DNA from 3 places in the Shinella sp. GW821-FHT10F02 genome. Region 1 is predicted to be linked to each of the others. Evidence: predicted binding sites of a transcription regulator. Region 1 holds the regulator's gene; each other region holds the start of a gene.
The links. The regulator PhoB, encoded in region 1, activates phosphate uptake and scavenging genes when phosphate is short. The targets are predictions, from matches to a motif close to TGTCATNNANCTGTCAT.
Positions count from the first base shown of each region.

Region 2: AC1RWL_RS05280 (alkaline phosphatase) is a predicted target of PhoB. The motif match lies at 2,524-2,540, and genes of this name have one in related genera.
Region 3: AC1RWL_RS17740 (alkaline phosphatase D family protein) is a predicted target of PhoB. The motif match lies at 1,432-1,448, and genes of this name have one in related genera.

Region 1 covers NZ_JBXASL010000004.1:309,400-313,549, forward strand. The annotation lists gene AC1RWL_RS14635 (aspartate aminotransferase family protein) at 1-1,070, opposite strand, end outside; gene AC1RWL_RS14640 (GcrA family cell cycle regulator) at 1,495-2,034, shown strand; gene phoB (phosphate regulon transcriptional regulator PhoB) at 2,169-2,852, opposite strand; gene phoU (phosphate signaling complex protein PhoU) at 2,867-3,595, opposite strand; gene pstB (phosphate ABC transporter ATP-binding protein PstB) at 3,647-4,150, opposite strand, start outside.
Region 2 covers NZ_JBXASL010000001.1:1,141,601-1,145,750, reverse strand. The annotation lists gene AC1RWL_RS05295 (BtaA family protein) at 1-202, shown strand, start outside; gene AC1RWL_RS05290 (class I SAM-dependent methyltransferase) at 208-867, shown strand; gene AC1RWL_RS05285 (NAD-dependent succinate-semialdehyde dehydrogenase) at 989-2,464, shown strand; gene AC1RWL_RS05280 (alkaline phosphatase) at 2,581-4,150, shown strand, end outside.
Region 3 covers NZ_JBXASL010000005.1:332,463-336,612, forward strand. The annotation lists gene AC1RWL_RS17735 (M3 family metallopeptidase) at 1-1,235, shown strand, start outside; gene AC1RWL_RS17740 (alkaline phosphatase D family protein) at 1,553-3,115, shown strand; gene typA (translational GTPase TypA) at 3,262-4,150, shown strand, end outside.

The DNA.
Region 1 (4,150 bases):
GGCACGGCGAGCAGCTTTTCCGCACGCACGGCCTTGAGCAGTTCGGCGGTCGGTATCCTTGCCTTGATGCCGAGCATCAGGCCCTCGCCGCGGATATCCTCGATGATCTCGGGGAAGCGATCCTTCAATGCCGCGAGACCCTGGCGGAAGACGAGCGCCACGTCGCGCACATGATCGAGGAAGCCCTCTTCCAGCACGACGTCGAGCACCGCATTGCCGACCGCCATGGCGAGCGGGTTGCCGCCATAGGTCGAGCCATGTGTGCCGGCGACCATGCCGGCAGCCGCTTCGTTCGTGGCAAGGCAGGCGCCGAGCGGGAAACCGCCGCCGATGCCCTTGGCGACCGCCATGATATCCGGCGTGACGCCCGACCATTCATGGGCGAACAGGCGCCCGGTGCGGCCGACGCCGGACTGTACCTCGTCGAGAACCAGCAGCAGGCCGTATTCGTCGCAGAGCTGGCGCAGCTCCTGCATGAATTCCTTCGGCACCGGGCGGATGCCGCCCTCGCCCTGCACCGGCTCGATCAGGATCGCGGCCGTCTCTTCGGTGATCGCATCCTTGACGGCGGTGATGTCGCCGAAGGGGACCTGGAGGAAGCCGGGGGCCTTGGGGCCGAACCCTTCGAGGTACTTTTCCTGGCCGCCGGCGGCGATCGTCGCGAGCGTGCGGCCGTGGAAGGCGCCTTCGAAGGTGATGATGTGGAACTTGCCGGGATGGCCCTTGGCGAAATGATAGCGGCGCGCGGTCTTGATCGCGCATTCCAGCGCTTCGGCGCCCGAATTGGTGAAGAACACCTTGTCGGCGAAGGTCGCCTCCGTCAGGCGGCGGCCGAGGCTTTCCTGGCCCGGAACCTCATAGAGGTTCGACAGGTGCCAGACCTTGTCGGCCTGGTCCTTCAGCGCGGCGACGAGATGCGGATGCGCATGGCCCAGCGAATTGACGGCGACGCCGGCGGCGAAGTCGAGATATCGCTCGCCATCCTCGGCGATCAGCCAGACGCCCTCCCCGCGCGTGAACCGGAGCGGTGCACGCATATAGGTTTCATAGAGCGGCGCGGCATCGGCCATGGCGCGGATCCTCCGAAAAAGAGATGCGGAAAAACGTGAACGCGGCTTGACTTTTCCAGGCTCCAGAAAAATCAAAAGCCGCCTTTCGGCGGCATGCGGCACTATCGGCATTTCAGGCCGGGATGTCAACAAATCGCACCCCGAAATAGTGCTGAACCTCCCGCAAGGTGAGGATTCACGCCACGCGCGGAAGGTGTCGCTATCGAGTCACACCCGGCCAGCAAGTTGGGGAAAACTCGGAAATCGATTCGCCCGGATTCCTGCGACTCTTGTCACAGAGTCCCCCAAACTCTAGGTTAAAGACCAATTACTAGACTGCATGCGGCGGAACTAGTCACCAAAAGAGTTAGGGCGTTCAAATTCCGGACCCGTCCGGAACGCGATGAGGGATTCCCGCATTGCGAGCGCCGAGCGGAGACGAGAGATGAACTGGACAGACGAGCGGGTCGAGAAACTCAAGAAGCTCTGGAGCGAGGGCCTGAGCGCGAGCCAGATCGCGGCACAGCTCGGCGGCGTCAGCCGCAACGCGGTTATCGGCAAGGTGCACCGGCTTAACCTGCCGGGCCGCGCCAAGGCCGGCGGCACGCAGAGCGCGTCGCGCCCCAAGCGCCCGGTGCCGGCAGCCCCGCGCCCCGCGACGACCTTCCAGGCCCGCGCCGTGACGGCCCGTTCCGTGGTGCGCCCGGCCGGCAACACCATCACCAAGGAAGAGGTCGAGACGGATTTCGAGACGCAGCGCGAGCAGCTTCCGGTTCCGTCCAACGGCAACAACGTGGTCGTGCCCATGTCGCGCCGGCTCGAGCTGACCCAGCTCACCGAGCGCACCTGCAAATGGCCGATCGGCGACCCGCTGAACGACGACTTCCACTTCTGCGGCAACGAGTCCCCGGACAACTCGCCCTACTGCACCTACCACCAGCGCCTCGCCTACCAGCCCTCGGCCGAGCGCCGCCGGATGCGGTGATCTTTTCCACGACGGCACATGCGATGCGGACCCGAAAGGGTCCGTTTTCGTTTGTGATGTAGGGCCGGACCATACTCCAAAACGCAAACAGGCCCCGAAGGGCCCATTTTCGTCCTTGGGAGGAAAGGGGTCGCTCAGGCTTCCAGCGAATAGCCTGCGCCGCGCACCGTGCGGATGACGTCCTGCATGTTGGCGAAGTTGAGCGCCTTGCGCAGGCGGCCGACATGCACGTCGACCGTGCGTTCGTCGACATAGATGTCGTGGCCCCAGACGCCATCGAGAAGCTGCGAGCGCGAGAAGACGCGGCCGGGCGAGGTCATCAGGAATTCCAGCAGGCGGAATTCCGTCGGGCCGAGGCGGACTTCGCGGGTGCGGCGGTGCACGCGATGCGTCTCGCGGTCGAGCTCGATATCGCCGCAGCGCAGCACCGTCGAGACGACTTCCGGCCGGGCGCGGCGCAGCATGGCGCGCACGCGGGCGACGAGTTCGGGCGTCGAGAACGGCTTGACGACATAGTCGTCGGCGCCGGTGGCGAGCCCGCGCACGCGCTCGCTCTCTTCGCCGCGTGCCGTCAGCATGATGATCGGCAGGCGTTCGGTCTCCGGCCGCTGGCGCAGCCGCCGGCACAGTTCGATGCCCGAAACGCCCGGCAGCATCCAGTCGAGGATGAGGAGGTCCGGCATGCGCTCCTGCAAGCGCACTTCGGCCTCGTCACCGGAGAGGATCGTATCGACCTCGAAACCTTCGGCTTCGAGGTTGTAGCGCAGGAGGACGCTCAACGCCTCCTCGTCTTCCACGACGGCGATTCTGGGCACCATGGAGGCAAAACTCCTTACTCGGAGGCTTCAGTGACGTCGGCAGTGACCACTGACGTCGAGGTGTCGTCCTTCGGGCGTTCGCCTTCGGGCTGCGAGCCGGTCGCCATGTAGTAGATGGTTTCCGCGATGTTGGTCGCATGGTCGCCGATGCGCTCGATGTTCTTGGCGCAGAACAGGAGATGGGTGCAGGGCGTGATGTTGCGCGGATCTTCCATCATGTAGGTGAGGAGTTCGCGGAACAGCGAGGTGTAGATCGCGTCGATCTCGTCGTCGCGCTCGCGGATGGCCTTGGCCTTCTCCACCGAGCGGGTGGCGTAGACGTCGAGCACTTCCTTGAGCTGGATCAGCGTCAGTTCGGCGAGGTGCTCCAGGCCGCGGGTAAGCTTGCGGGGCATACCCGAGCTCTGCACGGCGATGACGCGCTTGGCAGTGTTCTTGCCGAGGTCGCCGACGCGCTCCAGTTCGGCCGCGATACGGATCGCGCCCATGATTTCGCGCAGGTCCGCAGCCACCGGCTGGCGCTTGGCGATCGTGACGATCGCCTTCTCGTTGATCTGGCGCTCGGCGGTGTCGAGGATGACGTCTTCCGAGATCACCTTCTGCGCCAGCGCACCATCGGTGGTGACGAGCGCACGGACAGAGTCCGCCACCATCTGCTCGGCCGTGCCACCCATTTCGGAGATGCGGCGGGAGAGGTACTTCAGTTCTTCGTCATAAATCGAGACAATATGGGTCGATGACATGGTTGTGTCCTTAATGCGCTCGGATTTTCAGGGGGTTCGGCGACGATGGCGTCAGCCGAAGCGGCCCATGATGTAGTCCTGCGTGCGCTGGTCATCCGGGTTGGTGAACATCTTGTCGGTGTCGTTCTCCTCGACGAGGTTGCCGAGGTGGAACATGGCGGTGCGCTGCGAAACGCGGGCCGCCTGCTGCATCGAGTGCGTCACGATGACGATCGTGAAGTTGGCGCGCAGCTCGTGGATCAGTTCCTCGACCTTTGCGGTCGCGATCGGGTCGAGCGCCGAGCAGGGTTCGTCCATCAGGATGACTTCCGGGCTGACGGCGACAGCGCGGGCGATGCACAGGCGCTGCTGCTGACCGCCGGAGAGGCCGGTTCCGCCTTCGAGCAGGCGGTCCTTCACCTCGTTCCACAGGCCGGCCTTCTGCAGGCTGGACTCGACGATGGCGTCCATGTCGGCCTTCGCCTTGGCGAGGCCGTGGATGCGCGGGCCGTAGGCGACGTTCTCGTAGATCGACTTCGGGAACGGGTTCGGCTTCTGGAAGACCATGCCGACGCG
Region 2 (4,150 bases), on a different contig from region 1:
GTGGACCGAGATTACCCGCACGGCCGCCCCCGGCGCGCGCGTCGTCTTCCGTACAGCGCCCGCCGAAAGCCTGCTGCCCGGCCGCCTCGACGAGGCCCTCCTCGGCCGCTGGACCTACCACGAGGCGGAATCGCGCGCGCTGCACGACAAGGATCGCTCGTCGATCTACGGCGGCTTCCACCTCTACGAATTCAAGGGCTGAGCGAGATGAGCGCCGTTTCCGACCACGCCCTCCTGATGGATCGCATCTACCGCTGGCAGCGGCGGTTCGGCATCTACGACGCGACGCGCAAATATTACCTGCTCGGCCGCGACCCGATGCTTGCCGGCCTTCGCCCGCTGCCGGGCAGTTCAGTGCTGGAAATCGGCTGCGGCACCGGGCGCAATCTCGTCAAGGCGGCGGCGCTCTATCCGGAGAGCCGGTTCCACGGCATCGACATCTCGCAGGAGATGCTGAGCGCGGCGGAAAAAGCGGTTGCCGGCGCCGGCCTGAAGGACCGCGTCCGACTTGCCAGGGCCGACGCCGCCAGCTTCGACCCGCGGGCGCTCTTCGGCGAACAGAGCTATGACCGCATCTTCATCTCTTACGCCGTGTCGATGATCCCGCAATGGCAGAAGGTCATGGCGGAGGCCACCAACCGGCTTGCCCCCGGCGGCGAGCTGCATATCGCCGATTTCGGCGATATGCGCGGCCTGCCCGGCTGGTTCAGAAGCGGCGTGACCAAGTGGCTCGGATGGCACCATGTGACGCCGCGCGACGATCTCTTCGAGATGGCCGCGGAGCTTGCAGCCGCGCATGGCGGACGCAGCGAGGAGAAGCGGCTGCATCGCGGTTTTTCGTGGATCGCGATCGTTCGCAAGCGCTGAACGCGCTCCTGTCGTGACGGCGTCGGCGATCCTGCCGACGCAAGCATTGTTTGGCCCGCAATTCGCCTGTAGCTCTCGAAGAAAGGGAAGAATCGTCCCTGGATTCGAGAGGAGAAGCGAATTGGCCCTGTCACAGACCCTTATCCGGCGGCTGAAGGACCCAAAACCCTTCGAAACCATCGTCACCGCGCCCTGGCTGGTCAGCCCGGCGAGCGAGCGCACATTCGAGGTCTTCAATCCCTCGACCGGCGAATTGCTGGCGGAACTGCCCGACATGGGCGTCGCGGAAACCCGGGCGGCGATCGACCGCGCCGCGGTCGCCCAGCCCGAATGGGCGGGGCTGACCGCCCGTGACCGCTCCGACATGCTCTGGCGCTGGCACCAGTTGATCGTCCTGCACACGGATGACCTGGCCGCCATCCTGACGGCCGAGATGGGCAAGCCGCTGGCGGAGGCGAAATCCGAAGTCTCCCACGCCGCCGCCTACCTGCAATGGTACGCCGAGGAAGCCAACCGCATCTATGGCGAGACGATCGCGGCGCCGTCGCTGGATCGTCGCATGCTGGTCATCAAGCAGCCGATCGGCGTGGTCGGCGCGATCACGCCATGGAACTTCCCGGCCTCCATGGTAGCGCGCAAGATTTCGCCGGCACTGGCGGCCGGCTGCGCGGTCGTGCTGAAGCCCGCGGAGCAGACGCCGCTGGTGGCGGGCGCCATGTTCGCGCTCGCCCATGAGGCGGGTTTTCCACCGGGCGTGGTCAACCTGATCTATGCTTCGGAGGGCGATGCCGTCGGCCGCGAGCTCTGCACTCACCCCGCCGTGCGCAAGATCAGCTTCACCGGCTCCACCGAGGTCGGCCGCCTGCTCATGCGCCAATGTTCCGACCAGGTGAAGAAGCTCAGCCTGGAACTCGGCGGCAACGCGCCCTTCATCGTCTTCGACGACGCGGATGTCGATGCGGCCGTGGACGGCGCGATTCAGGCAAAATTCCGCAATGCCGGCCAGACCTGCGTCTCGGCGAACCGCCTCTATGTGCAATCCGGCGTTCACGACGAATTCGCCCGGAAATTCATCGAGCGGGTGCAGACGCTCTCGGTCGGCGACGGTTTCGAACCCGATGTCGCGATCGGCCCGCTGATCGACACGCGCGCGCTCGCCAAGATCGAGGGCCATGTCGCAGATGCGCTGGACAAGGGCGGCAGCGTGCGCTGCGGCGGCCGGCGGATCGACGCCGACGGCACCTTCTTTGCGCCGACCGTGCTCACCGGCATCACCCGCGACATGCGCGTGGCGCAGGAGGAGACGTTCGGGCCGCTCGCCCCCATCATCCGTTTCGATGACGCCACCCAGGTCGTGCGCGAAGCCAACGACACGATCTACGGCCTCGCCGCCTATTTCTATGCGTCCAATCTCAGCCGGGTCTGGCGCGTCGCGGAAGCCCTGGAATACGGCATGGTCGGCATCAATACCGGCCGCATGTCCTCCGAGGCGGCGCCCTTCGGCGGCATGAAGCAATCCGGCATGGGCCGCGAGGGTTCACGCCACGGGTTGGAGGACTATCTGGAGATGAAATATCTCTGCATGGGCGGCATCTGATTGCCGGCGGGCCGGTGCGTGGCGGGATAACGGGTTTTAAGACGGTTTGGTAATACGCGTGTCATGTGAGTTTCTTATGCGGAAGGGGTAACGCACCGCTCAAGAGAGGCTCTCCCATGCGCAAACTCATCCTCGCCCTGGCATCGGCTACGGTCCTCGCCGGCGCCGCCAATGCCGCGACCGTCTACCCGATCGATCGCGCCACCATCCTCGTCGGCTCCCCCTTCGACTTCAAGGTCGAGTTCGACGCCGTCGTGAAGCCGGAAGATGTGAAGGTCACCGTCAACGGCCAGGACTACGAGGCCGTCTTCGGCAAGAAGGCTGAATTCGTCGCGGAAGAAAAGGGCGCCGAGGACAAGGTTCTGGGCTCCGCGCTGACGCTGCGCGGCCTGACGATCGCCACCGCCGGCGACTACAAGGTCGAAGTCACGGCCGGCAGCGAGACCAAGTCGGTCAACTGGGACGTTTACGGCACCGCTACCGAGGCGAAGGCCAAGAACATCATCTTCCTGGTCGCCGACGGCCTGTCCGTCGCCCACCGCACGGGCGCGCGCATCATGTCCAAGGGCATGACCGAGGGCAAGGCAAACGGCCGCCTCGCCATGGATGACATCCCGCCGGTCGCCTTCATCGGCACGTCCTCGACGCACTCGATCGCCACGGACAGCGCCAACACCATGTCGGCCTACATGACCGGCCACAAGTCGCGCGTCAACGCGCTCGGCGTCTATGCCGACCGCACGCCGGCAAGCCTGGACGACCCGAAGGTCGAGACGATCGCCGAGGCGCTGCGCCGCACGACGACGAAGTCCATCGGCATCGTCACCACGTCGGAACTCGAAGACGCGACGCCTGCCGCCGTCGTTTCGCACACCCGCAAGCGCGCCGACAAGGAACAGATCGTCGGCATGCTGTTCGACGTCAAGCCGGATGTCCTCTTCGGCGGCGGCTCGGTCTTCTTCCTCGGCAAGGACACGCCCGGCTCCAAGCGCAAGGACGACAAGGACTATATCGCTGAGTTCAAGAATGCCGGTTATGCGCTCGCAACCGACAAGACGGAACTCGCTGCCCTGACCACGTCGAACCAGGAAAAGCTGCTCGGCCTGTTCCATCCCGGCAACATGGACGTGACGCTCGACCGTGAATTCCTCAAGAAGGGCACCGTCGACAAGTTCCCGAACCAGCCGGGCCTCGTCGAAATGACCAAGGTCGCGCTCGACAAGCTGTCGAAGAACCCGGAAGGCTTCTTCCTCGTCGTCGAAGCCGCGTCGGTCGACAAGATGAGCCACCCGCTCGACTGGGACCGCGCGCTCGTCGAAACGATCGAATTCGACAAGGCGATCGCCGTTGCCCGCGAATTCGCAGCCTCCAACCCCGACACGCTGATCGTCGTCACGGGTGACCACACCCACGGCGTCGGCATCATCGGCACGGTCGACGACGAGAAGCCGGGCGATGAAATGCGCCAGAAGGTCGGCACCTATGACGAGGCCGGCTTCCCGAACTACGAGGACAAGAACGGCGACGGTTACCCGGATCGCATCGACGTCTCGCGCCGCCTGTTCCTGTCCGCCAACAACGGCCCGGACCACTACGAGACCTTCCGTCCGAAGCTCGACGGCCCGTTCGTTCCGGCCGTGCAGAACGAGGCGAAGGAATATGTCGCCAACGAAGCCTACAAGGACG
Region 3 (4,150 bases), on a different contig from region 1:
GCCTGCTCGGCTACGAAAATTTTGCGGCGTTGAAGCTCGACAACACGATGGCGAAGACGCCGCAGGCGGTGAACGGCCTCTTGATGCAGGTCTGGGAAAAGGCTGTGGCTCGGGCGCGCGAGGAGGAGGCGGAACTTGCCGCCCTTGTCGCGGAGGAAGGGCGCAACCACGAGGTCATGCCCTGGGACTGGCGCTATTATGCGGAAAAGCAGCGCTCCCGGAAATTCAACTTCTCCGAGGCCGAACTGAAACCCTATCTCCAGCTCGAAAAGATCATCGAGGCCTGCTTCGATGTCGCCGAACGCCTGTTCGATATCCACGCGATCGAGAAGAAGGATGTGCCGGCCTATCATCCCGACGTGCGGGTCTTCGAGATCCGCGATCGCAACGACAAGCTTGTCGCCATGTTCCTTGGCGATTATTTCGCCCGTTCCTCGAAACGCTCGGGCGCCTGGATGAGCTCCTACCAGAGCCAGCACCGCCTGCCGCTCAAGAATGGCACGGTCGGCGAAATCCCGATCATCTACAACGTCTGCAATTTTGCGAAGCCTGCCGAAGGCAAGCCGGCGCTGCTGTCGCTCGACGATGCACGCACGCTGTTCCACGAATTCGGCCATGCGCTGCACGGCATGCTGTCCGACGTCACCTACCCCTCGGTCTCCGGCACCGGCGTGTCGCGCGATTTCGTCGAACTGCCCTCGCAGCTCTACGAACATTGGCTGACCGTGCCGGAAATTTTGACGCGTTATGCGGTGCATTATCAGACGGGCGAGGCGATGCCGCAGGCGCTGCTCGACAAGGTGCTTGCCGCCCGCACCTTCAATTCCGGCTTCGCGACGGTGGAGTTTACTTCCTCGGCGCTGGTCGACATGGCGTTTCATACGCGCGGTCCGGTGGAGGATCCGATGGCGGTGCAGGCAGAGGTGCTGGACAAGATCGGCCTGCCGAAATCGATCGTCATGCGCCACGCGACGCCGCACTTCCAGCACGTCTTCTCCGGTGACGGTTATTCGGCCGGCTATTATTCCTACATGTGGTCGGAAGTGCTCGACGCCGACGCCTTCGCCGCCTTCACGGAGACGGGCGACGCCTTCAACCCGGCCATGGCCGAACGGCTGAAGACCTACATCTACGCCGTCGGCGGCTCCGTCGACCCGGAAGACGCCTACAAGGCCTTCCGCGGCAAGCTGCCGAGCCCGGAGGCGATGCTGGAGAAGAAGGGGCTGGCGGCCTAAACCCTTTCTGGAGACGGGCACACAACCCACCAACGTCATCCTCGGGCTTGACCCGAGGATCCACATCCACGGCGTGCCGGTGGGTGGATGGTCGGGTCAGGCCCGACCATGACGGAGGAGAGGTTGTGGCTGTGGCCGGAAACCTCCGGCATGGGTGCGGTTGCTTCCCCTGGCAACCGCTCGCGCCACCTCGCACCGTCATCCTTCCGTCACCGAACTTTCGGCGAAACGTCATGCTCCCGTTACCGGACTGACATGGCGAAGACTCATGGTCTGCCCGCCTGGCGTTTCGATTCGCGGGTCAGGCCGGAGGTGGCATGGCGATTGTTCCCGAGACGCTGACGCGGCGCTCGTTTCTTCTGACTGCGGGGGCCGGCGCGCTGGCCACATCCTCGGCGCTGGCGGTTCCCTATTATGCGCGGCGGCATGGCAGTCCGGCCTTCTCCCACGGCGTGCAGTCCGGCGATGTCGATTGTTCCTCCGGCGTGGTCTGGGCACGAACCGACCGGCCGGCGGAGGTGGTGCTCGAATATTCGACCACCGAAAGTTTCACCAATGCGGCCCGGATGCCGGTGCAGAAGGCGCTGGGGACGTCCGACAACACGGTCAAGGCCATGCTGCAAGGCCTGCTGCCGGACCAGGATATTTTTTACCGCTTCACGGCGAATGACCCCTATTCCAGCCATCTCGTCTCCGAGCCGATCGTCGGGCGCTTTCGCACGGCGCCGATGCGCAATCGGTCGGTGCGCTTCGTCTGGTCGGGCGATACAGCCGGGCAGGGCTGGGGCATCGACGATGTCGGCATGAAGACCTATTCGACCATGCTGCGCCACGAGCCGGATTTCTTCATCCACTCGGGCGATACGGTCTATGCGGATGGCCCGATCCCGGACGAAATCCCGTTGCGCGATGGTGGGGTCTGGAAGAACCGCATCGTCACCGACGAGAAGCGCAACGTGGCGCGCACGCTGGAAGAATTCCGGGGACAGTGGAAATACAATCTGCTCGATGAGCACCTGCTCGCCTTCAACAGCCAGTGCCCGACCTTCTTCCAGTGGGACGACCACGAGGTGCTGAACAACTGGTCGGAATCGAGCGATCTCACCGGGGACCGGCGCTATCCGGACAAGGAGATCGGCGTCTACGAGGCCCGCGCGCGGCGCGCCTTCCATGAGATGACCTCGATCCGCTATTTCCCCACCGAGCCCGGCCGCATCTTCCGCAAGGTCGCCTATGGGCCGCTGCTCGACGTGTTCTTCGTCGACCTGCGCTCCTATCGCAGCCCCAACCAGGGCGGCACGGAGAACGGCCTGTTCGGCTGGCGGCAGGCGGACTGGTTGCGGCGCGAGCTTGCGGCTTCACAGGCGGTGTGGAAGGTGATCGCCTGCGACATGCCGCTCGGCCTCGTCATCTGGGACGATTATTCCAACAGCCTCGGCTACGAGGGCGTGGCGGACGGGCTGAACGGACCGCCGGCGGCGCGCGAGCGGGAAATCGCCGACCTGCTCTCCTTCATGCGCGACAATGCTATCCACAATGTCGTCTGGCTGACGGCGGACGTGCACTATACCGCCGCGCACCACTACGATCCGTCGCGGGCGAAATTCCAGGAGTTCAATCCGTTCTGGGAATTCGTCTCCGGCCCGCTGCATTCCGGCACTTACGGCCCGAAGCCGCTCGACAGCACCTTCGGCCCCGAGGTCCGCTTCATCAAATCGTCGAAGGGCGGCGTCGACAGCAATCTTCCGCCGTCCGCCGGCCTGCAATTCTTCGGCCTGGTCGACATCCACGGGGCGAGCGAAGAGATGACCGTGCGGCTGATGGACCGGGAGGACCAGGAGCTATGGCGGGTCACGCTGCCGCCGGTGCGCACGTCGTGAGGTGTGGCATCCGGGCGAGCCTTGAGCCGGAAGGATAACAGAGTTGCGTCCCGCCCCTTTCGCAATTGCGGAAAAACATGTAAGAGCCCGGCCATTGAAGACGGCGCCCTCATACCCTGCGCGCCCCGAACCTCAGAGATTATACCATGTCCATCCGCAATATCGCGATCATCGCGCACGTCGACCATGGCAAGACCACGCTCGTTGACGAGCTTCTGAAGCAGTCCGGCTCGTTCCGTGAAAACCAGCGCGTCGCCGAACGCGTGATGGACTCGAACGACCTCGAAAAGGAACGCGGCATCACCATTCTCGCCAAGGCGACCTCGGTGGACTGGAAGGGCGTTCGCATCAACATCGTCGACACCCCCGGCCACGCCGACTTCGGCGGCGAAGTCGAACGCATCCTCTCGATGGTGGACGGCGCGATCGTTCTCGTCGATAGCTCGGAAGGCCCGATGCCGCAGACCAAGTTCGTGGTCGGTAAGGCCCTTAAAGTTGGTCTGAAGCCGATCGTCGCGATCAACAAGATCGACCGTCCGGACGGCCGTCACGAGGAAGTGCTGAACGAGGTCTTCGATTTGTTCGCCAATCTCGACGCCACCGACGAGCAGCTCGACTTCCCGATCCTCTACGGTTCGGGCCGTAACGGCTGGATGAACGTCAACCCGGAAGGCCCGAAGGACGAAGGCATGGCGCCGCTGCTCGACCTCGTGCTGAAGCACGTTCCGGAGCCGACGGTCGCCGAAGGCCCGTTCCGCCTGATCGGCACGATCCTCGAAGCCAACCCCTTCCTCGGCCGCATCATCACCGGCCGCATCCATTCCGGCTCGATCAAGCCGAACCAGGCCGTTAAGGTTCTCGGCCAGGACGGCAAGCTGATCGAAACCGGGCGCATCTCGAAGATCCTCGCCTTCCGCGGCATCGAGCGCACGGCGATCGATGAAGCGCATGCGGGCGACATCGTCGCGATCGCCGGTCTCTCCAAGGGCACCGTCGCCGACACGTTCTGCGATCCCTCGGTTAGCGAAGCCATGA